3 regions of the Microbacterium sp. ZW T6_19 genome follow, and region 3 is predicted to be linked to each of the others. Evidence: predicted binding sites of a transcription regulator. Region 3 holds the regulator's gene; each other region holds the start of a gene.
What was found. The regulator LexA, encoded in region 3, represses DNA repair genes until DNA is damaged. The targets are predictions, from matches to a motif close to TCGAACANNTGTTCGA.
Positions count from the first base shown of each region.

Region 1 (7,843 bases), 140 kb from region 3:
CGAGCAGCACGAGCAGCAGCTGAAGTCGCCGCTGCTGGCCGCCGGAGAGGTCCTTGACCGGGGTCGAGAGCTGGGCCGAGTCGAACCCGAGCCGTTCGAGAAGCTGCCCCGGCGTAAGATCCTGCGCCTTGGATCCGGCCCCCATCGTGTACGAGGTGCGCAGGCCCGAGATGATCACGCGGACCGGGTCGTTCCAGTGCTGGTCGAGCTCGTCGAGGCGCTGCGTGAGCGTCTGCACCTTGACGGTCTTGCCGCGCTTCACGCGCCCGACCGTAGGCTCGACGCTGCCTGCGATCAGGCCGAGAAGAGTGGACTTGCCGGCGCCGTTGACACCGAGGATGCCGGTGCGCTCGCCCGGCGCGATGCGCCATTCGATGTCACGCAGGACGACCTTCTCCTGGGTCCCCGAGCCTGTCGAGGGGTAGGTGACGCCGACGTCGAGGAGATCCACGACGTCTTTCCCGAGGCGCGACACGGCGAGCGACTGCAGCGAGACCTTGTCGCGGATCTCCGGGACGTCGGCGATGAGCTCATTGGCCGCATCGATGCGGAACTTCGGCTTGCTCGTGCGAGCGGGCGCGCCTCGGCGCAGCCAGGCGAGCTCCTTGCGGGCGAGGTTCTGCCGCTTCGCCTCCGTGGCCGCCGACATCCGGTCGCGCTCGACGCGCTGCAGGATGTACGCGGCATAGCCGCCTTCGAAGGGCTCGACGATGCGGTCGTGCACCTCCCACGTCTCGGTGCAGATCTCGTCGAGGAACCAGCGGTCGTGGGTCACGACCATGAGCGCTCCGGAGTTCGCCGACCACCGCTTCTTGAGGTGTCCGGCGAGCCAGGTGATGGCTTCGACGTCGAGGTGGTTGGTGGGCTCGTCGAGGGCGATGACGTCCCAGTCCCCTGCTAGCAGCTTCGCGAGCGAGACCCGACGGCGCTGGCCGCCGGAGAGCGAGCCGATCTCGGCATCCCAGGGCAGATCCTTCAGCAGCCCTTCGATGACGTCGCGGATGCGTGCGACGCCCGCCCACTCGTGCTCAGGCATGTCGCCCACGACGGCCTGACTGATCGTCACGTCATCCGCAAGCGTGTCGGCCTGGCTCAGCACTCCGATCGTGGTGCCACCGCGCACCGTCACTCGGCCCGAGTTCGGCTCCTTGAAGCCGGCGAGCATGCCGAGCAGGCTGGACTTGCCGTCGCCGTTGCGGCCGACGATGCCGATGCGATCCCCTTCCTCGATGCCGAGGGTGACGGAGTCGAAGACGACTCTGGTCGGGTATTCGAGGTGAAGCGCTTCGGCTCCCAGAAGATGTGCCATGTCATATCAAGGGTACTCGCCGAACACCTCGGGCACGGATGCCGTGAACTCGTCGAAATGGCTGTACCAGACGGTGTGGGCGGCGGAGCGGATCCCGCGCACGCTCACGCCCTGCTCGGAGAAGCGGTGCCTGTCATCGTCGGTGACCCAGTTGCTCGGCTCGGCGTGCACGAGGATCGCCCCTTCCCGGGGCATCAGCACGACATCGTCTCCGCACGAGATCGACGCGCTGGTCGCCGGGTCGAAGCAGGCCGCGGCACGGGCTTCGACCTCGGCATCCTTCGCGGTGTAGAACGGGCGGGAAGAGCGAAGCCACGCCGGATCCTGCCGATTACGGCGGTCGCTCTCGTACCGCTCGATGAGCCGCGTACGGTCGTCGCCGCCCGTGAACGACAGGGCGGAGTCGACGTATACGGTCACCTCGGCGTCGAGTCCGGCGGCGGCGAGCACCGTGGCGCCATAGGAGTGGCCGATCGCGTGGAGCGGACGCTGCGGTGCTCGTGCCTCGAGGGTCGCGGTGACGGATGCCGCGGCCTTCGCCACCGTGAGATCGGGGTCGCGGGGCGAGAGGCCGTGCCCCGGGAGGTCCATGGCGAGCACGCGGTAGCCGTGCTCGACCAGCAGAGGGATGACGCGCCACCAGCTCTCGGCGGATCCCATCAGCCCGTGCAGCAGGAGCGCGGTCTTGTCGCCGTGTCCGACGTCGACGGTGCGCAGCAGCATCCGATCACTCCTCCCGCAGCGCCACATCGACGACCCGCCGATGCCGCTCCTCGAGCTGCGCGTCCCACACCCCGAGGAGCTGGAACGTCGTGATGCGGAACGCGAGCGCCCTGATGAGGTATCGGCCGTCGCCGCCGAGCATCTCGTGCATGCGCTCGGGGGCCAATCCGTGCCAGCACGCCGCGTCGGCCACGACGATCGCATCGGCGTATCCGGTCGGCCGCCAGTACGGCGCCCAGTCGATGATCGCCGGCGGGTGCCCCTGCGCGAACATCACGTTGCCGAGCAGATCGCCGTGGATCATCTGCGATGCGTCCGAGACCGGGCGGAACGCCGCCGCAAGACGGCGCACCACGCCGTCGTCAGGCAGGGGCTCTTCTTCCCAGGCGATCCGGTCCGCCCTCGCCCAGGGGTCGTCGGCGAAGTCGAGGAACGAGGGTCGTGGGAGCGGGACGAGTGCGGCGTGGAAGGCTGCTCCGGCGCGGAGTACGTCTGCGACACGGCGTTCGTCGGCCTGGCCGGGCAGCCATTGCCAGGCTTCCCAGCCGTCACTGGTCCATCCGCCTGATAGCGCGGGAATCGGTCTGGAGATGCGGAATTCGGCACTGTGACGGAGTTCGGCCAAGACCTCGGCCTTCCAGACGGTCTCAGCATCGCCGCCCGAGGGTCGAAGGATGAGAGGGCCAGAGCGCCAGGTCAGCCCTCTCCCACCGGGAAGGTTCTCGAGGTCGTTCTCGGATGCGCCGAAATCGGCGAGGGCACGACCGGAAGGCGGGGACGGCGACATGGAGCCACCCTACGCGAAGGTCGTTATCGTTCTGTGATCATCGGGGCCTGCGATCGCCTCGAATCTTCGTTCGAATGTCCGTGGCCCCTGGTGTACTGGACTCATGGACGCGATGATCGACGCAACCGACTCCCAGATGGCGACTCTCGCCGATCTGCTCGAGTCGCTCGCCGCGGCCGACGCGACCGTGAACGCCATGATGGCGGCGCGTGACGGCCTGCTCGCCCTGGCGGGGCGGATGGCCGTCGACATCGCGAAGCAGGGCGACCACACCGACGGCGGCGACATGACGATGCGCACGGTGGCTGCCGAGATCGGGCAGCGGCTGCGGGTCAGCGACCGCACGGTGGAGCGGCGGATCGCCGAGGCCTCCTGCCTGGTCGACGGCTTTCCTACCGTGTGGGCGGCGCAGGGCGCCGGTCGCATCGCCGCGGCGCACGCGCATGTGATCATCGAGACGGGTACGCAGCTGATCGATGCCGTTCAGCGCGACGCCTACGCGGCCGCCGTGCTGCCGCTGGCCGAGGTCGAGTCTCCGAACAGGCTGCGCCCGCTCGCCCGACGTATCGTCGAGCGGTTCCAGGAGCTCCCGGTCGATGATCGCCACCGCCAAGCGCGATCGCAGCGGCGAGTGTGGGCCCGCGATCAGGACGACGCGATGGCAGACCTCACCCTGCACGGACCTGCCGTGCTCGTGCACGCGATGATGGACCGGCTGTCGCAGATGGCCCACGAGATCCGCTCTGAGAACCTGCGTGCGGCGAAAGAGGCGCGGGGGATCGGCGGCGATTTCACACCCGATGCTCGCTCGGTCGACGAGATCCGCGCCGACCTGCTCGCTGATCTCGTGCTCACCGGCTCGCCTGCGGGTCACGACATCGCAGACGGGTTGCTCGGCGAGATCCGTGGACGGATCGAGATCACCGTGCCCGTGATGACTCTGATGGGTCAGGATCTCGGAGCGGATGCCGGTCCGGCGCCCGCCCGCGGCGATGAGCACGGCTGGCCGATCGCGAGCACCGCAGAGTCTCCCGCCGAGTCCGCAGGAACGAATCCAGATCCCCGTTCGTTGAGCGAGCGCAGCGAGACGAAACGCCCCGTCACTGACGACACCGATGCCGACGGCCGTTCGCCGAGCGGGAATAGCGCCGACGAGACGAAACGCCCCACGATCGACGGTTTTCCGCCCGCGATCCTCGACGGCGCGGTTCCGATCGACACCCGCACGGCACGCCTCCTCGCCGGGACCACTCCTGGCTGGGACCGGGTTCTCACGCACCCTGTCACCGGTGCGGTACTCGCCGCCGACCGATACCGGCCGCCGGAACAGCTCAAGCGTCACCTTCGAGCCCGCGACCAACGATGCCGGTTCCCCACGTGCGGGCTCGCCGCCCGCAAATGCGATCTCGACCACAATGACGCCGCTTCCACGGGCGGATCCACCAGCGAAGGAAATCTGAGCGCGTTCTGCCGGCGACATCACACCTTGAAACACGCCTCTCCTTGGCATGTGAAACACCAGGCGCGCGGGCTGCTCGAATGGACGAGTCCGACTGGCCGAACGTACCTCGACACTCCCCCGCCACCGAACACCGTCGTGTTCACTACGGAGACGTCCGAGCCGTGCGATTCCGTCGAGATCTTCGTCGACCGTGTGCGAGCGCCGTTCTGAGACGACCTGTGGATAACTTTCCCGCTGTCACCCCGATCCGGGTTACCGTTTCGGGGTGACATCGCACAGGACCGCATCCCACGCCCTCGCCGGAATCGGCGCTGCACTGCTGATGGTCGCGGTCCTGTCAGGGTGCACGCCAGAGCCAGAACCCACTCCGACACCCACTGCGGCCTTCGCCAGCGAGGAGGAAGCCTTCGCGGCGGCGGAAGAGGTCTACGAGGAGTACCTCGCCGCCTCGGCCAAGAGAGCGGCCGGGGATGCATCATCTGCTCCCGAGTCCTTCCTGACCGGCGATGCCCTGCAAGCCGACGTCGATGCGCAGCGCACATTAAAGGAGCAAGGAATCTCGATATCTGGCTCTAGCACGATTCACCAGTTCAGCCCCGTATCCGCCGACACCTCGGGGCGAGTCGCAAAGGTCGTCGCGGACGTCTGTGTTGACATCAGTGCTTCACGAGTCGTAGACACCTCGGGAACTGACGTGACGCCAGCTGACCGCCCCGACCGCAGCTTGATCACGGTTACGTTCACAGGCTCTTCAGCAGAACTGTTCGTTGCATCATCTTCTTCGCAGCAGGGGGATGAATGCTGACAGCAACGATTCTCGTGAGCCTGATCTTGGCGCCAGCGCTTCCGAACACTGCGCTCAGCCAGGCCGCCGCCAGCAGCGCCACCTGCGATATCGCCATCGTCCAGGCTCTCGGATACTGCCCCACCGTTGATAACACCGGCAGCTCGGTGGATCTGACGGGCACGAGAACCGATCCCGGCACCGACTCCACAGACGGCACATCCGATCCGGACACCAAGACCTTCACGCCCGTCGAGAAGTGCAACATCACGACCACGACCATCGAGTTCTGTCCAGTGTCGCCGACGGTCAACGGCGTCGGAGAGATCCCCGAAGTCACGCTCACAGACCTCGCGCAGTTCGCCCCGGCTCCCGCGACCCTTTCCGCGGAACCCTCCAACGCCGGAATCGCCGACATGCCCACGAACTTCCTCGGCGCGGCATCCGTGCACACGCAGACCGGGAGTCTGTTCGGCTTCCCGGTCACCGTCCGCTTCACCCCGGTCGGCTACGACTACACCTACGGCGACGGCACGAACGCTACGGTCACGACAGCGGGGCGCTCGTGGGGCGACCTCGGTCAGGCGCAGTTCACCCCCACCCCGACCAGTCACACCTACACCGAGCGCGGCACGTACAACGCCGGTCTCAGCATCCGCTACTCGGCCGAGGTCGACCTCGGCCGCGGTTGGTACCCGATCGCCGGACAGCTGACGATTCCGACCGCACCCCAGCAGATCCAGATCTTCGAGGCTCACACGGCCCTCGTCGCCCACGCCTGCACCGAGAAGCCCACCGCCCCCGGCTGCTGATTACTGAGCGGTCTGCCCGCCTCGCACGCAAAAGGGCGGGCCGCCCGAACCCGAAGGTCCGGACGGCCCGCCCGCGATGTCAGAACCGCTTACTGGTACGACTTCACGATCTCGAGCAGGCTCGGAACGTTCGCGTACGCCTCAGCGGCGTTCTCCTTGGTCACGATGACCGGGTCGAGCAGGTAGGCCGGAACGACCTTCACGCCGTTGTCGTACGACTCGGTGTCGTTGACGTCGACCTTGTCGCCCTTCTGCAGCTGCTGGACCATCTTGATCGACTGCTCGACGAGCAGCGTGGTGTCCTTGTTGATCGTGGAGTACTGCACGCCCTCCATGATCGACTTGACCGACTCGACCTCGGAGTCCTGACCGGTGACGACCGGAGCCGGCTTGCCGGCACCCGTGACCGAGGTGATGATGGCGCGAGCCAGCGTGTCGTTCGGCGACAGGACGCCGTCGAGCGTCTCGGAACCGTACGACGCGGTCAGCAGCGAGTCCATACGACGCTGAGCGTTCTCAGCCTTCCAGCCCTCGGTCGCGGTCTGCGCGATCTCAGTCTGGCCGGAGACGACCTTCAGCGTGCCGTCGTCGATCTTCGGCTGCAGCACGCTCATGGCACCGTCGAAGAAGACCTTCGAGTTGGCGTCATCGGGCGAACCGGAGAACAGCTCGATGTTGTAGGGAGCCGCGTGGCCGGCGCGCGCCTCGAGGCCGTCGAGCAGAGCGTTGCCCTGCAGTTCACCGACCTTGAAGTTGTCGAACGCGACGTAGTAGTCGACGGCCTCCGTGTTCTCGATCAGACGGTCGTACGCGATGACCGTGACGCCGGCGTCGCGAGCGGCCTCGACCTGGGTCGCGAGCTGCTTGCCGTCCTTCGCGCCGATGATGATGACCTTCGCGCCACCCGTCACCATGGCCTGGATCTGGTTCTGCTGCTCGGCGACCGTGTTCGACGCGGGAGCGTACTGGACGTCAGCCTTGAAGCCAGCCTTCTCCAGACCGTCGGTGAACAGCTGACCGGCCAGGACCCAGTTCTCACTGGTCTTGTCGGGAAGCGCGACGCCGATCGTGGCATCCGCAGCGAAGCCCTTCGTGGCCGCCGTTTCGGTGCCGCCGTCGGTGCCGCCGCCGCGCTCCGAAGAGCAACCGGTGAGGGTGAAGGCTGCCGCTGCGACAAGCGCTGTCGCTGTGACGATGATCTTCTTCATGCGATCTCTTTCTCTGGTGAGGGACAGATTCTCTGCGCGAGCCATGCGCGGGGAATCCGCCTACTTGCCGCTCGTCTTGTCGACAGCGGGGGTTTCGTAGGTCTGGTTGGGAGTGAGCGGCGGAACGGCCGGAGTCTCCTTCGACGCGAACCGGCGCATGATGAAACCGGTCAGCGAGGGTCGACCCTGCTGCTTGTTCCATACGTCGACCGCGACGGCGAACAGCAGCACGAGGCCCTTGATCATCGAGACGACGTCTGCGCCGGCGCCCATGAGGGCGAGGCCGTTGTTGAGGAACGCCATCACGAGACCACCGATGATCGACCCGATGACCGTGCCGATACCGCCCGAGACCGCAGCGCCGCCGATGAACACCGACGCGATCGCGTCGAGCTCCCAGCCGTTGCCGTCCTGTGGACCGGATGCCGCCGCGCGGGCCACGTAGATCATGCCCGCGAGAGCCGCGAGGACCGACATGTTCATCATCACGAAGAAGTCGACCCAGCGGTCCTTCACGCCGGACAGACGGGATGCCTGGCGGTTGCCGCCGACCGCGTAGATGTGGCGGCCGAACACCGTGTTGTTGGTGACGAACGAGTAGAGGATGACGAGCACGAGCAGGATGATGCCCGAGACCGGGAAGCTGGTGCCCGGGCGGCCGGTGGCGAACAGCCAGCCCGCGACCAGGATCACGGCCGAGATCAGCACGACCTTGATGACGCTCACCCAGAGCGGCGCGCTGACGGAGCCCATCCTCT
Region 1 is NZ_JBJDRH010000004.1:213,736-221,578, reverse strand. It holds gene ACI3KT_RS08095 (ABC-F family ATP-binding cassette domain-containing protein) at 1-1,309, opposite strand, end outside; gene ACI3KT_RS08090 (alpha/beta fold hydrolase) at 1,316-2,032, opposite strand; gene ACI3KT_RS08085 (hypothetical protein) at 2,037-2,819, opposite strand; gene ACI3KT_RS08080 (DUF222 domain-containing protein) at 2,932-4,491, shown strand; gene ACI3KT_RS08075 (hypothetical protein) at 4,547-5,086, shown strand; gene ACI3KT_RS08070 (hypothetical protein) at 5,080-5,877, shown strand; gene ACI3KT_RS08065 (substrate-binding domain-containing protein) at 5,967-7,085, opposite strand; gene mmsB (multiple monosaccharide ABC transporter permease) at 7,146-7,843, opposite strand, start outside.
Region 1: ACI3KT_RS08080 (DUF222 domain-containing protein) is a predicted target of LexA. The motif match lies at 2,878-2,893, and genes of this name have one in related genera.

Region 2 (7,843 bases), on a different contig from region 3:
CTCGACGACTCCGACACCGGTGAGATGCCGGAGCTCCCTGGCCTCGACGGCTTCGGCACAGAGGGGCCGGGGGAGCGGGGACCGCAGGCGCCGGTGGCGCCGTACATCCTTCCGCCGCCCAACCTGCTCGTGGAGGGTCCGCCGCCCGTCGTGCGTTCGGAGGCGACCGACAAGGTGATCGAGCAGATCACGAACGTGCTCACGCAGTTCAAGGTCGATGCGAAGGTCACCGGGTTCTCTCGCGGGCCGACGGTCACGCAGTACGAGGTCGAAGTCGGGCACGGCGTCAAGGTCGAGAAGATCCTGCAGCTGAGCAACAACTTCGCGTATGCCGTGGCCTCGAACGACGTGCGCATCCTCTCGCCGATTCCGGGCAAGAGCGCGATCGGCATCGAGATCCCGAACGCCGACAAGGAGATGGTCGCGCTGGGTGACGTCCTGCGTTCCCAGGCCGCGCAGAAGAGCACGCATCCCATGACGATCGGCGTCGGCAAGGACGTCGGCGGCAACATCGTGATCGCCAACCTCGCGAAGATGCCGCACCTGCTCGTCGCCGGTTCGACCGGCTCGGGCAAATCGAGCTTCGTGAACTCGATGATCACGAGCCTGCTGATGCGGGCACGTCCCTCCGACGTGCGGATGGTGCTGATCGACCCGAAGCGCGTGGAGCTCACGAGCTACGCCGGCGTTCCTCACCTGATCACGCCCATCATCACGAACCCGAAGAAGGCCGCAGAGGCTCTGCAGTGGGTCGTGAAAGAGATGGACATGCGGTACGACGACCTCGCGTCGTTCGGATTCCGCCACATCGACGACTTCAACCGGGCAGTGCGTGCCGGTGAGGTCGAGGTTCCCGTCGGCAGCGAACGGGTTCTCAAGCCGTACCCGTATCTGCTGGTCGTGGTCGACGAGCTCGCCGACCTCATGATGGTCGCCCCTCGTGACGTCGAGGACTCGATCGTCCGAATCACCCAGCTCGCGCGCGCATCCGGCATCCACCTCGTGCTCGCCACACAGCGACCCAGCGTCGACGTCGTGACCGGTCTGATCAAGGCCAACGTGCCCTCGCGTCTCGCCTTCGCCGTGACCAGCGTCACCGACAGCCGTGTCATCCTCGACAGCCCCGGCGCCGACAAGCTGATCGGTCAGGGTGACGCCCTGTTCTCTCCGATGGGCTCGTCCAAGCCGTTCCGTCTGCAGGGCGCCTGGGTCGACGAGAAGGAGATCGACGCGGTCGTCAAGCACGTGACGCGTCAGGCCCGCCCCGAGTACCGGTCCGATGTGCAGGAGGCGATGGACCCGGCCAAGAAGAAGGAAGTCGACGAGGACATCGGAGACGACCTCGAGCTGCTGCTCGCAGCCGCCGAGCTCATCGTGTCGTCCCAGTTCGGTTCCACATCGATGCTGCAGCGCAAGCTCCGCGTCGGCTTCGCCAAGGCGGGCCGTCTGATGGATCTGCTCGAATCGCGAGAGATCGTGGGCCCGTCCGAGGGATCGAAGGCGCGTGACGTGCTGGCGACCGCCGAGCAGCTGCCGCAGGTGCTCGCGAAGCTCCGTGGTGACGACGCGCCGGCTGCGCCTTCGGCGGCCGCGCCGGCACCGGCCGGCCGCGCGCAGGATCCGGTCGAGGCGCAGTTCGACGGGCTTCCGGTCGTCGAGGCGGAAGGCGACGAAGACGCCTGGGGACTCACGGGGCGCGACTGATGGCCATTCCACGGCAGCTCCCCAACGCGATCACGGTCGCACGCATCCCCCTCGCGGTGGTCTTCTTCGTGTTGCTGCTGCTCGGAGGCACCTATGGCGAGCCGGATCCGGTGCTGCGCTGGGTGGCCGGCGCCCTTTTCATCCTCGCGATCTCCACGGATTGGGTCGACGGGTACCTGGCCCGCAAGTACGACATCGTCAGCGACTTCGGAAAGCTGTGGGATCCGATCGCCGACAAGCTCCTCACCGGAGCCGGATTCATCGGCCTCGCGATCCTCGGCGAGGTGAACTGGTGGATCGTCGCGATCATCCTGGTGCGCGAGTGGGGGATCACCGTCCATCGGCTGATGATCGTGAACGAGCATGTGGTCGCGGCGGCCTGGATGGGCAAGCTCAAGACGACCGTGCAGGCGGTCGCGCTCGGCTGGGCGCTGCTGCCGCTGCACGTGCTCATCGGACTCCAGCCCTGGACCCTCGTCACGGCCGTGCTGATGGTCGTCGTGCTCGTGCTCACCGTCGCGAGCGGCATCGACTACATCGTCGCCCAGGTGCGCGGCACCCGGACGAAGGCGTGAGCGAGGCATCCGAGGTCCTCGAGGAACTGCGTTCCCGAGGATGGACGCTGGGCATCGCCGAGTCGCTGACCGGGGGAGCCGTCGCGGCGGAATGCGTCTCGGTGCCGGGCGCCTCCGCCGTTCTCCTGGGTGCGGTGGTGGCCTACGCGACGCCCGTCAAGCACACTCTGCTGGGAGTCGATGCGGATCTGCTCGATGAGCACGGGCCCGTCCATCCGCTGGTGGCCGCGCAGATGGCCGACGGAGTTCGCTCGGCCGTGGCCGTAGACGGACGCAGGGCGGATGTCGGAATCTCCACGACGGGCATCGCCGGTCCCGACTCGCCTGATGGTCAGCAGGTCGGTACTGTGCACATCGGTGCGGTGACGCCCGAAGGTGCGCGAACGGCGGCCTTCCTGTTCTCCGGAGATCGTGCGCAGATCCGTGCGCAGACGGTGCAGGAGGCGTTCGCCGTGCTGCTCGAACTGCTACGGGAATAGATGGCTCTGCATCAAAGTTGACATGAGTGTGCTCACATTCAAACCACAGGGTGTCAAGGTAGATTCTGTGCAAGCAAGAGGTATTAGACTGGCGATCTCTTCGAGGGCGACCTCGGGAACTGGGAGGAGGTTCCGATGATTCTCGTACGACAGGAAATCGGCGATGTGCTGAGGGACTTCCGTCAGCAGAAGGGGCGTACGCTCCGGCAGGTCGCAAGCAAGGCATCCGTGGCTCTGGGCTATCTCAGTGAGGTCGAGCGCGGGCAGAAGGAAGCATCGAGCGAGATCCTCGCTTCGGTCGCAGAGGCGCTCGACGTTCCGATCTCCACCATCATGCGCGAGGTCGGCGACCGGATCTCGGTGCTCGAGGGCATCCAGGTCTTCCCTGATGTCGTGCCCGACGATCTCGTCGCGTCGATCGAGCCTCAGCTCACGCTGCGCTGATCAGCTCTTCTTTCGTCGATGCGTCGCAGTGAGTTCCTCCGCGCCGTGGACGTCGAGTTCGGGGGGCGCGCGTCCTCGTTGGTCAGCGACCTGGTCCTGACACAGCTCGGAGACCGCACGGCTGCCGCGGCGTTGACAGACGGTCTGCCGCCCCGAGAGATCTGGCTGGCGTTGTGTGCCGAGATGGACGTGCCGATCGAACGACGCCATGGCGCGGGACGATTGGAACCTCGCAAGCGCTGAGGCGGTTGTTCGAGAGATCCGTGTTTCGACACGCCGAATGCGACATGTCCTCGAAGATGTGTTCGATAGGGCGTAGTCTTCTGCACAAGTGGTTCTGATGCCGTGTTATCCCCAGTTCGTGGGCGTCCTGACGCAATGTCCGAGGCTCCTCGTACGGTGAAGACAAGGCCTCGAAGCCATACGCCTTGTCGGAGAGTTCTCCCCATCCGGGGGTGGGCCGCGACAGCCTACAGGCGGCAACACGCGAGCAGAAGGAACACATCATGCCATCACCCGCAGACCGCGAGAAGTCCCTCGAGACCGCACTCGCACAGATCGACCGCCAGTTCGGAAAGGGCTCGGTCATGCGGCTGGGCAGCGATGAGCGCGCTCCCGTCGCCGTGATCCCCACGGGTTCCATCGCTCTCGATGTCGCTCTCGGCGTCGGCGGCCTGCCACGCGGACGCATCGTCGAGATCTACGGTCCGGAGTCGTCGGGTAAGACGACCCTGACTCTGCACGCGATTGCCAATGCGCAGCGCGCAGGAGGCATCGCCGCCTTCATCGATGCCGAGCACGCGCTCGATCCCGACTACGCGGCGAAGCTCGGTGTCGACATCGATGCTCTGCTCGTCTCCCAGCCCGACACCGGTGAGCAGGCGCTCGAGATCGCCGACATGCTCGTGCGCTCCGGAGCCATCGATCTGATCGTCATCGACTCCGTCGCAGCGCTCGTGCCCCGAGCCGAGATCGAGGGCGAGATGGGCGATTCGCATGTGGGTCTGCAGGCCAGGCTCATGTCGCAGGCCCTCCGCAAGCTCACCGGCGGACTGAACCAGACCAACACCACGATGATCTTCATCAACCAGCTGCGCGAGAAGATCGGCGTGTTCTTCGGCTCGCCTGAGACCACAGCCGGTGGTAAGGCGCTGAAGTTCTACGCGTCCGTGCGACTCGACATCCGTCGGATCGAGACGCTGAAGGACGGCACCGACGCGGTGGGAAACCGTACGCGTGTCAAGGTCGTGAAGAACAAGATGGCGCCGCCCTTCAAGCAGGCCGAATTCGACATCCTGTACGGCATCGGCATCTCGCGAGAGGGCAGCCTGATCGACTTCGGTGTCGAGCACGGCATCGTCAAGAAGTCCGGATCGTGGTACACGTACGACGGTGACCAGCTGGGTCAGGGCAAGGAGAACGCGCGATCGTTCCTCCTCAAGAACCCCGACATCGCGCTGGCCATCGAGTCCCAGATCAAGCAGAAGCTCGGCATCGGTGCGCCGGCTGCCGCTCCCGCCGATGAGCTTGCCGAGCGCCGCCCGGCCTGATGCTTCGGCGTCGCTCCGCAACCGTGCTTCGGCGTCGCTCAGCAACCGGGGTGAGTCATGACTGCCGACGATGAGTCGCTTGCCCCTGTCATCCCGCTCTTCGGCGGAGCGCGGAAGAGCCATGGGTCTGATGGTGTGGGGGACGACGCCGCGGGCGTCGTCCCCCGTCCCGCCGAAGAGGCACAGCTCTGGCGCTCCACCTGGTCGTCGACGACGCTCGGAGACGAGCGGCCCGCAGATGCCGGGACGCCGAGCGAACGGCATCCGGCGCGCGGTGCGGCCGGTCGAGCCGCACCGCGGCTGCGCGCTCTGACATCTCACGAGACGCGCGAGCGCGATGCCGCCCCCGACGAGGGCGTCGACCCTGAGCAGGTCAGAAAGGCCGCGGAAGAGGTCCTCGTCCGCCGGCTGCGAACTCGTTCGCTGTCCGTCTCTGAGGCGCGCCTGGTGCTGAGGGGATACGAAGCCGGTGAGCAGAGGCTCGACTCGGCGCAGGTCGACGACGTCATCGACGACTTCTGCCGCCGCGGCTACCTCGACGACGCCGTCCTCGCTGGCCACCTCATCACCTCGGGCGTCGAGCGGAAGGGCCAGGGGAGAGTCGCCCTGTCCCGCCTCCTGACGCAGCGGGGCATCCCGCGCGATGTGATCGATGCGGCTCTCGACGATCTTCCGGACGATGACGTCGAACGGGCCCTCGAGTTCGCGAGATCCAAGATGCGCTCGCTCGCCCGGCTCGACCAGGAGACGGCCAAGCGACGGCTCTCGGGTCAGCTTGCTCGTCGCGGGTACTCCGGGGGTGTCGTCAGCTCCGTGGTCCGGACGGTGATGGGCGAGCAGTTCTCCGGCCCACGGCCCTCGGGCGTGAGATTCGAATGAAGTGCGCGATCGGCCCGGCCGCCGACCGGTGAGGTCATGGCAGCCGGGCCGATCTCGTGCAGCCCGAAGCGCATCAGAGTGCTGACGTGCATCGCGAGCGGTATCACGGCTGTCGATCGTAGAATCGAAGGATCATGACTATCCCTCGCAGTGAACCGACGATCATCGACGCGTCGTCGGCAGCAGTAGACAGCGACGGGCGGCAGCGCTCGTACGAAGTGCGCACGTTCGGGTGCCAGATGAACGTTCACGACTCGGAGCGTCTCTCCGGTTCGCTGGAGAGCGCGGGCTACGTGCGGGCGGCAGCCGGTGACGAGCCTGACGTCGTCATCATCAACACCTGCGCAGTGCGCGACAACGCGGCTGGGAAACTCTACGGAACGCTGGGTCAGCTCGCCTCGGTCAAGCGTCGCAAAGACGGCATGCAGATCGCCGTCGGCGGGTGCCTCGCACAGATGGACAAGCAAGCTGTGCTCGACAAAGCCCCCTGGGTCGACGTCGTCTTCGGAACGCACAACATGGGCTCTCTCCCTGGACTTCTCGAGCGTGCGCGTCACAACGGCGAGGCCGAGCTCGAGATACTCGAGTCCCTGGAGATCTTCCCGTCGACGTTGCCCACCAAGCGCGACTCCGCGCACAGCGGCTGGGTGTCGATCTCAGTCGGCTGCAACAACACGTGCACCTTCTGCATCGTGCCCCATCTGCGGGGCAAGGAGAAAGACCGCCGCCCCGGAGACATCCTCAACGAGATCCGCCTGCTCGTCGAAGACGGCGCGATCGAGGTCACGCTGCTCGGTCAGAACGTCAACTCCTACGGCGTCGAGTTCGGCGACCGTCAGGCATTCGGCAAGCTCTTGCGTGCCGCCGGCGAGATCGAGGGCCTCGAGCGCATCCGCTTCACGAGTCCGCATCCGGCCGCCTTCACCGATGACGTGATCGACGCGATGGCCGAGACGCCGAGCGTCATGCCTCAGTTGCACATGCCGCTGCAATCGGGCAGCGACCGCATCCTCAAGTCGATGCGGCGCTCGTACCGGAGCGAGCGCTTCCTCGGCATCATCGAGCGCGTGCGCGAGCGCATCCCGCACGCGGCGATCACGACCGACATCATCGTCGGGTTCCCCGGCGAGACCGACGAGGACTTCGAAGACACCATGCGGGTCGTCGAGCAGTCGCGGTTCTCCGGAGCCTTCACATTCCAGTACTCGATCCGCGAGGGCACCCCCGCCGCGACGATGGAGAACCAGGTGCCCAAAGAGGTGGTCCAGGAGCGTTACAACCGCCTGATCGCCCTGCAGGAGCGAATCTCGCTCGAGGAGAACCAGAAGCAGGTCGGCCGTGAGGTCGAGCTGTTGGTGTCTGTCGGTGAGGGGAAGAAGGATGCGGAGACCCATCGCCTGACCGGACGCGCACAGGACAACCGTCTCGTGCATTTCGAGGTGACGCCCGGATCCGAGATCCCTCGCCCAGGCGATGCCGTGACCGTGACGATCACCCATGCGGCGCCGTTCCACCTGCTCGCCGACGACCCGACTGCCCAGCCGCTGCGCATCCGTCGCACCCGCGGCGGAGACGCCTGGGATCGGGCGCAGTCCGAGTCGTGCGCGGTGCCCTCTGCGGCATCCGACGGCGCTCCTCGCGCGGTCTCGCTCGGTCTGCCGACTCTGCGCGTGGGCGTGTGAACCCGCAGCGTCAGCGAGAGCGCGCCCTGTCGACGGCACCCCGTGATGCAGGCATCGCCGTGGCAATGTCGCGACCTGAGACCGGAGCCCCAGAGCGAGACGTTCGATGACCCAGAGGCTCTGGGCGGTCGTCGGGGCGACAGGCACCGGCAAGAGCGACCTCGCGCTCGATCTCGCTGAGAGGCTCCACGAGCGAGGAAACCCTGCGGAGATCGTCAACGCCGACGCCATGCAGCTGTACCGCGGCATGGACATCGGCACGGCGAAGCTCTCCCTCGAGGAGCGCCGAGGCATCTCGCACCATCTGCTCGACGTCCGTGACGTCACCGACGAGGCAGCGGTCGCCTGGTATCAACCGCTCGCGCGAGCCGCGATCGCAGACATCCTCGCGCGCGGGGGAGACGCCATCCTCGTCGGGGGCTCCGGCCTCTACGTCTCGAGCGTCGTGTTCGACTTCCGCTTCCCTCCGCGCGACCCCGCTGTTCGGGCGCGACTCGAACGCGAGCTCGATGAACGCGGCGCCGGCGTCC
Region 2 is NZ_JBJDRH010000002.1:468,415-476,257, reverse strand. It holds gene ACI3KT_RS04840 (DNA translocase FtsK) at 1-1,704, shown strand, start outside; gene pgsA (CDP-diacylglycerol--glycerol-3-phosphate 3-phosphatidyltransferase) at 1,704-2,279, shown strand; gene ACI3KT_RS04830 (CinA family protein) at 2,276-2,758, shown strand; gene ACI3KT_RS04825 (helix-turn-helix domain-containing protein) at 2,894-3,202, shown strand; gene ACI3KT_RS04820 (DUF3046 domain-containing protein) at 3,221-3,445, shown strand; gene recA (recombinase RecA) at 3,709-4,752, shown strand; gene ACI3KT_RS04810 (regulatory protein RecX) at 4,810-5,631, shown strand; gene miaB (tRNA (N6-isopentenyl adenosine(37)-C2)-methylthiotransferase MiaB) at 5,766-7,313, shown strand; gene miaA (tRNA (adenosine(37)-N6)-dimethylallyltransferase MiaA) at 7,420-7,843, shown strand, end outside.
Region 2: recA (recombinase RecA) is a predicted target of LexA. The motif match lies at 3,496-3,511, and genes of this name have one in related genera.

Region 3 (7,843 bases):
TCACGGTCAGGGAGTCGGCGAGCACGGCGATGCGGTCGTCTGCCGCCCAGCGTTGCGCGAGGCGCTGCAGGACCGCATCCAGCACATCTTTTTCAAGGCCGTCGACGAGCTCGAGGATCACCACGAGCTCGGGGCCGCGCAGACGCGCATCGGGGTCTCCCGCGTCGACCGCCACGTCGATCACAGCCAGCTCGTGCGCCACACTGGCCTGGAGAGCCTGGAACACCTCGGGCGACAGGAAGCTCGGCTCCCACGCCTGCCCCTGGGCGACTGCCCAGACGGCAGGACGGCGGAGCACGAACTCGGTCTCAGAGGTCGGATCCAGAACGATCAGGTCGGTGTCCTCCGCCGAGGCCGCTAGAGCCGCACGCACCGCTTCTACCGGAATCGGCCGCGCGGTCGCATCCCACCTCTGCATCGCCTGCACAGAGGAGAAGACAGGCTGAACGCGACGCCCGTCAGGAGCGGCGACGGTCACGATCGACAATTCCTGGGTCTTGTCGACGACAAGCCCGGTGGGCCCGACGCCTTCGTCGCCCTTCTCGGCGACGAGAGGGATGAGGACGCGCGCCGAGCGGAAGGCGTCGACGACCTCGGCCTGCGACCCCTCACCCGACCGGAACCTCAGCAGGGCGTCGAGCAGAGCGGGATCAGCCGATCCGTCATCCCCGGCATGCGGGTTCGACTCGAAGCTGCGCCCCTCCCACGGGACGCCTGCCGAATCGCCGGCTCCGCCTGGAGGCGCCGAATCGCCGGCTTCGCCCTGACCTGCCGGGATGCCGTGGCCGTGCGACTCCGGTCCGCAGGAGTGGGGGTCAGTCTCCTGCGACATCCAGCGCCTCGGCCAGCGTGAACGCGCCGGCGTAGAGAGCCTTGCCGACGATCGCGCCTTCGACGCCGAGGGGCACGAGCTCGCGAAGAGCGACGATGTCATCGAGGTTGGCGATGCCGCCGGAAGCCACGACGGGCTTCGGAGTGCGCGACGTCATCTCGCGCAGAAGCTCGAGGTTCGGGCCGCGCAGCGTTCCGTCCTTCGTGACGTCGGTGACGACGTAGCGGCTGCAGCCGGCATCCTCGAGCCTGGCCAGGACCTCCCAGAGGTCGCCGCCGTCCTTGGTCCAGCCCCGAGCGGCGAGCGTCGTGCCGCGCACGTCGAGGCCGACCGCGATCGCCTCGCCGTAGCGGCCGATCACGTCGGCTGCCCACTCCGGGTTCTCCAACGCGGCCGTGCCGAGGTTGATGCGGGTCGCCCCGCTCTCGAGCGCCGCCTCGAGGGTGGCGTCGTCACGGATGCCGCCGGAGAGTTCGACGTTCACGTTCTTGAACTGCTTGATGACCTTGCGCAGGATCGGCGCGTTGCTGCCGCGTCCGAAGGCCGCGTCGAGGTCGACGAGGTGGATCCACTGCGCACCCTGCGCGACCCACTCCCCCGCGGCGTCCAGCGGGTCGCCATAGCTGGTCTCGCTTCCGGCCTCGCCCTGCGTGAGACGGACGGCCTTGCCGCCGGCGACGTCGACCGCGGGGAGCAGAGTGAGCGAAGGGGACTGTGCGAAGTCGTTCATGACGTCCTTGAGTGGTGAGAAGGCGCCCATGGCGGGCACGAGAAACGAGGGTACCCCTGCGATCGACGCTCACCCAAATGCGTGACGTCGAACACCGGAATCAGAGGCTTCCGACCCAGTTGCGCAGCAGCTGGATGCCGGCGTCCCCCGACTTCTCCGGGTGGAACTGCGTGGCCGACAGCGGTCCGTTCTCGACCGCCGCGAGGAAGGGGTCGCCATACGTCGTCCACGTGAGCACGGGCTGCGGGAACGGCGGGATCACGTCGAGCTCCCACGACTGCGCGGCATAGGAGTGCACGAAGTAGAAGCGCTCGTCTTCGATGCCCCGGAACAGCACGCTGTCATCGCCGGGCTCGACCGTGTTCCAGCCCATGTGCGGGAGGACGGGGGCGTTGAGCTCGGTGACCGCACCCGGCCACTCGCCGAGACCCTCCGTGTCACGACCCCGCTCGACCCCGTGGGCGAAGAGCACCTGCATGCCCACGCAGATGCCGAGCACCGGTCGCCCGCCCGCGAGTCGACGGTCGATGATCTCGTCACCGCCGTGCGCGTACAGGGCGTCGCGGACGGCCTGGAAGGCGCCGACGCCGGGCACGACGAGACCATCGGCCTCGAGCGTGAGCTTCTTGTCTCGCGTGAGCACGGCATCCGCACCGGCGGCGACGAGAGCTTTGACCGCGGAGTGCACGTTGCCGGATTCGTAGTCGAAGACGGCGACTCTCGGTGCAGTGCTCACAGTGCGCCCTTGGTCGACGGGATGCCGTCGACCAGTGGATCGAGCGCCTTCGCCTGGCGGAACGCACGTGCGAACGCCTTGTACTCCGCTTCCGCGATGTGATGCGGGTCACGGCCGCCGAGAACGCGCACGTGCACAGTGAGACCGGCGTTGAAGGTGATGGCTTCGAAAGAGTGACGCACGAGCGCGCCGGTGAAGTGGCCGCCGATGAGGTGGAACTCGAAGCCCGTCGGCTCGCCTTCGTGCACGAGGTAGGGACGCCCCGAGATGTCGACGACAGCCTGAGCGAGAGCCTCGTCGAGAGGCACGAGAGCGTCGCCGTACCGCGAGATGCCCGACTTGTCGCCGAGTGCCTCGCGGATCGCCTGGCCGAGCACGATCGAGACGTCCTCGACCGTGTGGTGCGCGTCGATGTCGGTGTCGCCGGATGCGCGCACGGTGAGGTCGGTGAGCGAGTGCTTCGCGAACGCCGTGAGCATGTGATCGAAGAACGGCACGGAGGTGTCGATGTGACTGACGCCCGTCCCGTCGAGGTTCAACTCGAGTTCGACGGTCGACTCGGACGTGCTGCGGACACGACGAGAGGTGCGAGGCGCGGGGGTGCTCATGAAGCCGATCCTATCGAGGCGAGAGCGTCCAGGAACGCCGTGGTCTCCGCCTCGGTTCCCGCGGTGACGCGGAGGTGCCCGGGGATCCCGACGTCGCGGATGAGCACGCCCTGGTCGTACAGCCCCTGCCAGGTCGCCTTCGGATCGGACACGCCACCGAACAGGACGAAGTTCGACCAGGACTCGTGGGGGGTGTAGCCGAGCGCCTCGAGCGTGGCCGAGATGCGGTCGCGCTGCTCGACGATCTCGTCGACCATCCCCAGCATCACGTCGGCGTTGCGCAGAGCGGCGACGGCAGCGGCCTGCGTGAGCGCACTCAGGTGGTACGGCAGACGCACCAGCCTCAGTGCGTCGATGAACGCGGGGTCGGCGGCGAGATAGCCGACTCGGGCGCCCGCGAAGGCGAAGGCCTTGCTCATGGTCCGCGAGACGGCGAGGCGCGGACGCCCCTCGAGCAGGCTGAGGGCGGATGCCGCATCCCGCGGCGCGAACTCCTGATAAGCCTCGTCCACGATCACGATGCCACGAGCCGCGTCGTACACCGCCTCGACCACGTCGAGCCCAAGCGGCGTGCCGGTCGGATTGTTCGGCGAGCACAACAGGATCACGTCGGGATCCGCGTCGCGCACCTGCGCCGCGGCGTCGTCCGGGGTGATCGTGTAGTCCGGCTCGCGGGTGCCGGCCACCCAGCGGGCACCTGTCCCCTGAGCGATCAGCGGATACATCGAATAGGTGGGCGCGAAACTGAACGCGGTGCGCCCAGGGCCGCCGAAGGCCTGCAGGATGTGCTGCAGCACCTCATTCGATCCGTTGCCCGCCCAGATCTGCTCGGAGGTCAGACCGTGCCCGAGGTACGACGCGAACGCCTCACGCAGCGTCGTGAACTCCCGGTCGGGGTAGCGGTTCACGTCGCGGATCGCGACCGCGATGTCGTCGAGGATGTCGCTGGCGACGGCATCCGGCACCGGATGGGTGTTCTCGTTGACGTTGAGCGCGATCGGGAGGGGAGCCTGAGGTGCACCGTAAGGCGTCAGCCCCCGGAGGTCGTCGCGAAGCGGCAGGTCGTCAAGAGAAGCGGTCACCCTTCCCATGCTAGAACGCACCGGCTATGCAACCGAGCCAGGTGACACACTTCGCCCCTTGGGTTCCTGAGCCTGCCGAAGGACGCTCCCAGAACCGAACGATGGTCAGTTCGCGTACATCGATGGTCAGCTCGTGTACCGAGCAGGGATCGCGAGCTCGTCACCGACCTGCAGGGTCGAACCCTCGAGCATGTTGAGGTCGCTGATCTCGTCCATGACGCCGCGCGGGTCCTCATTCGGAGCGACCTTCGAGGCGATCGACCAGAGCGAGTCACCGGGCACGACCGTGACGGTCTCGAACGTCGCCGTGGAGACCGCGTCGTTCGAGGCCAGAGCGCTGCCGCCGCTGAGGACGCCGAATGCGATACCAGCGGCGAGAGGGATCGACGCGAGGGCCAGGAGCACACGGCGACCACGCGCCGTCACTCGCAGGCGCGTCGCCGGACGTGCCGGAAGAACTGCCGCGGTGCCGAAGGCGATGGTGCTCATGTCGTGCTCCTTCTTGTCGCTTCCCTGCGGGAAGCCCCCTGAGGGGGAAGTTGGCGTAGCGTTCGCATTCAGGACTCGGCCGGGAGCCGTGGATGCGAAGCTACGTTCCGAATCTATATTCGAATTCGAACATCTGTCAAGCGTTCTTCGAAACCTGGTTCGAGAATCTGCCGACACGCTCGAACAGATCTTCCAGATCGGCCCGTTTCTCGGATACGGTTTCGATACGGACACCACATCACGGACCACCGACATTCGAACTGCGGCCCCGGAATCACGCATCTAAGGAGCACGATGAGCGACAACTCCGCACCTGAGCCCGAGGCGCCGCGCACCCGTCGCCGAAAGAGCCTGAGCCCCAAGCAGATGGCGATCCTCGAGGTGATCCAGAACTCGATCAGCCGGCACGGCTATCCGCCGAGCATGCGCGAGATCGGCGACGCCGTCGGCCTCAAGTCGCTGTCGAGCGTCACCCATCAGCTCGGCCAGCTCGAGCTCAGCGGCTACCTGCGCCGCGACCCTGGAAAGACCCGTGCCATGGAGGTGCTGATCGATCTGCCAGGCACGAGCGGCGAGAACCCCGCCGACGTCGCGACCCCGGTGGGCGATGCCGCCCTGGTGCCGCTCGTCGGACGCATCGCAGCCGGAGTCCCGATCACGGCCGATCAGCAGGTCGAGGAGATCTTCCCGCTCCCCCGCCAGCTGGTAGGCAAGGGCGACCTGTTCATGCTCAAGGTGTCAGGCGAGTCCATGATCGACGCGGCGATCTGCGACGGCGACTGGGTCGTCGTCCGCACCCAGCACACGGCCGAGAACGGCGAGATCGTCGCCGCCATGCTCGACGGCGAGGCCACAGTCAAGGTCCTCCGCCGTCGTGACGGTCACACCTGGCTGCTCCCCCGGAACTCCGCTTTCGAACCGATCCTCGGCGACGAATCGACGATCCTCGGCAAGGTCGTGGCGGTGCTCCGCGCCGTCTGAACGGTCTCCGACGCGCAGAAGCCCCCTTCACAGGTGAAGGGGGCTTCTGCTGTTCGCGGGCGGCGCCGGCATCCGTTCTCGGCGGGCTCCCGGCACTGCTGCGGACCGACGATCCTCGATCAGACGGCGACCGAGACGTCCTCCCGGACGCGACGGGTCGCCTCGACGATGTTGCGCAGCGACGCGACCGTCTCGTCGTAGCCGCGGGTCTTCAGACCGCAATCGGGGTTCACCCAGAGCTGACGCAGCGGGATCTCGTCGACGGCCCGGCGCAGGAGCGCCTCGACCTCTTCGACGCTCGGCACCCGCGGCGAGTGGATGTCGTACACGCCGGGCCCGATGCCGTGGTCGAAGCCCGCCTCGGCGACGTCCGCGACGACCTCCATACGGCTGCGTGCCGCCTCGATCGAGGTGACGTCGGCGTCGAGCGCCCGGATCGCGTCGATCACGACCCCGAACTCCGAGTAGCAGAGGTGCGTGTGCACCTGCGTGCCTGAGGCGGCTCCACCCGTGGCGAGACGGAACGAGTCCACCGACCACTGCAGGTACTCGGGCTGGTCCGCCTTCTTGAGCGGGAGCAGCTCGCGCAGCGCGGGCTCGTCGACCTGGATGATCGCGATGCCCGCGGCCTCGAGGTCGGCGATCTCATCGCGCAGCGCGAGCGCGACCTGGTTGGCCGTCTCGGCGAGCGGCTGGTCGTCGCGGACGAACGACCAGGCGAGGATCGTCACGGGGCCCGTGAGCATGCCCTTCATGTGCGCGGTGGTCAGTGACTGCGCGTACGTGGACCAGCCCACCGTGATGGGCGCCGGACGCGAGACGTCGCCCCAGAGGATGGACGGACGCGTCGCGCGGGAACCGTAGGACTGCACCCAGCCGTTCTCGGTGACGTCGAAGCCATCGAGGTTCTCGGCGAAGTACTGCACCATGTCGTTGCGCTCCGGCTCGCCGTGCACGAGGACGTCGAGACCGAGATCCTCCTGCAGTGAGACGACGCTGGCGACTTCACGGCGCAGGAACTCCTCGTAGTCCTCCACGGGGATCTCGCCCTTCGTGAAGCGGGCGCGTGCCTGGCGGATGTCACCGGTCTGCGGGAACGATCCGATCGTGGTGAGCGGCAGGGCGGGCAGGCCGAGCGCCTCCTGGGCCGCTTCGCGCTCCTCGTAGGACGCACGCGAGAAGTCGGCGTCGGTGAGGGCGCGATCGCGCACGGCGCCGTCGCGCACGCCCGGGGCCGACAGTCGGTCGGCCAGGGCGGCGGATGCCGCGTCGAGCTCGGCCGCGATCGCGCTGCGTCCTTCGGCGAGGCCGCGAGCGAGGGTCACGACCTGCGCGACCTTCTGGTCGGCGAACGCGAGCCACGAGACCAGGCGCGCGTCGAGCTTCGTCTCGTCGTCGACGTCATGCGGCACGTGCAGCAGCGAGGTGGAGGTGGATGCCGAGACGGATGCCGCACCGAGTCCGCCCAGCGCCTCGAGCTTGTCGGCCGCCGCAGCGAGATCGCCGCGCCAGATGTTGTGCCCGTCGATCGCTCCCCCGACGAGGGCCTTGCCTTCGAGGCCCGGGGCCTCCGCGGGCACTCCACCGCGGACGAGGTCCACCCCGATCGCCTCGATCGGGGCGGCGGCGAGCACCGGGAACACCTCGCCGAGGTCGGCGTAGGGAGCTGCGACCAGGATCGAGGGACGGTCGGACGAGCCACCGAGCACAGCCAGCGCGCGGGCCGCAGCATCCGCCAGTTGGGCGACGGACGCGGGCAGCGACTCGCTCACGAGCGCCGGTTCGTCGAGCTGCACCCACTCCGCTCCCGCATCCTTCAGGGCCGCGAGGAGTTCGACGTAGACGGGCAGAAGGTCGTCGAGGCGGGAAAGCGGGTCGAAGTCATCGGGCGCGCCGTCCGCCGCCTTCGCCAGCGCGAGGAGCGTGACGGGTCCGACGATCACAGGACGCGTCACGAAGCCGGCGGCGACGCCCTCGGCGACGTCGCGCACGAGACGGTCGTCGGAGAGCGAGAAGCTCGTGTCCGGCCCGATCTCGGGCACCAGGTAGTGATAGTTCGAGTCGAACCACTTCGTCATCTCGAGCGGAGCGCGATCGCCCTCACCGCGCGCGATCGTGAAGTAGGCGGGAAGCCCGATCGTGCCGTCCGCCGCGCGGAGGTCTTCGAAGCGTGCGGGGATCGCACCGACGGCGACTGCGGCGTCGAGCACCTGGTCGTAGAAAGAGAACGACTCGGGGATGGCGGAGTCGGCGCGGCCGAGACCGAGCGAGGCGAGCCGTTCGCGGGTCGCGGCTCGGAGTTCCGCGGCGGTCGCCTCGAGCTGGGCGAGGTCGGAGCGACCGGCCCAGAACGCCTCGACGGCCTTCTTGAGCTCGCGGCGTCGG
Region 3 is NZ_JBJDRH010000004.1:352,021-359,863, reverse strand. It holds gene ACI3KT_RS08735 (SseB family protein) at 1-832, opposite strand, end outside; gene priA (bifunctional 1-(5-phosphoribosyl)-5-((5-phosphoribosylamino)methylideneamino)imidazole-4-carboxamide isomerase/phosphoribosylanthranilate isomerase PriA) at 816-1,562, opposite strand; gene hisH (imidazole glycerol phosphate synthase subunit HisH) at 1,663-2,298, opposite strand; gene hisB (imidazoleglycerol-phosphate dehydratase HisB) at 2,295-2,906, opposite strand; gene ACI3KT_RS08715 (histidinol-phosphate transaminase) at 2,903-3,997, opposite strand; gene ACI3KT_RS08710 (LysM peptidoglycan-binding domain-containing protein) at 4,115-4,477, opposite strand; gene lexA (transcriptional repressor LexA) at 4,772-5,458, shown strand; gene metE (5-methyltetrahydropteroyltriglutamate--homocysteine S-methyltransferase) at 5,578-7,843, opposite strand, start outside.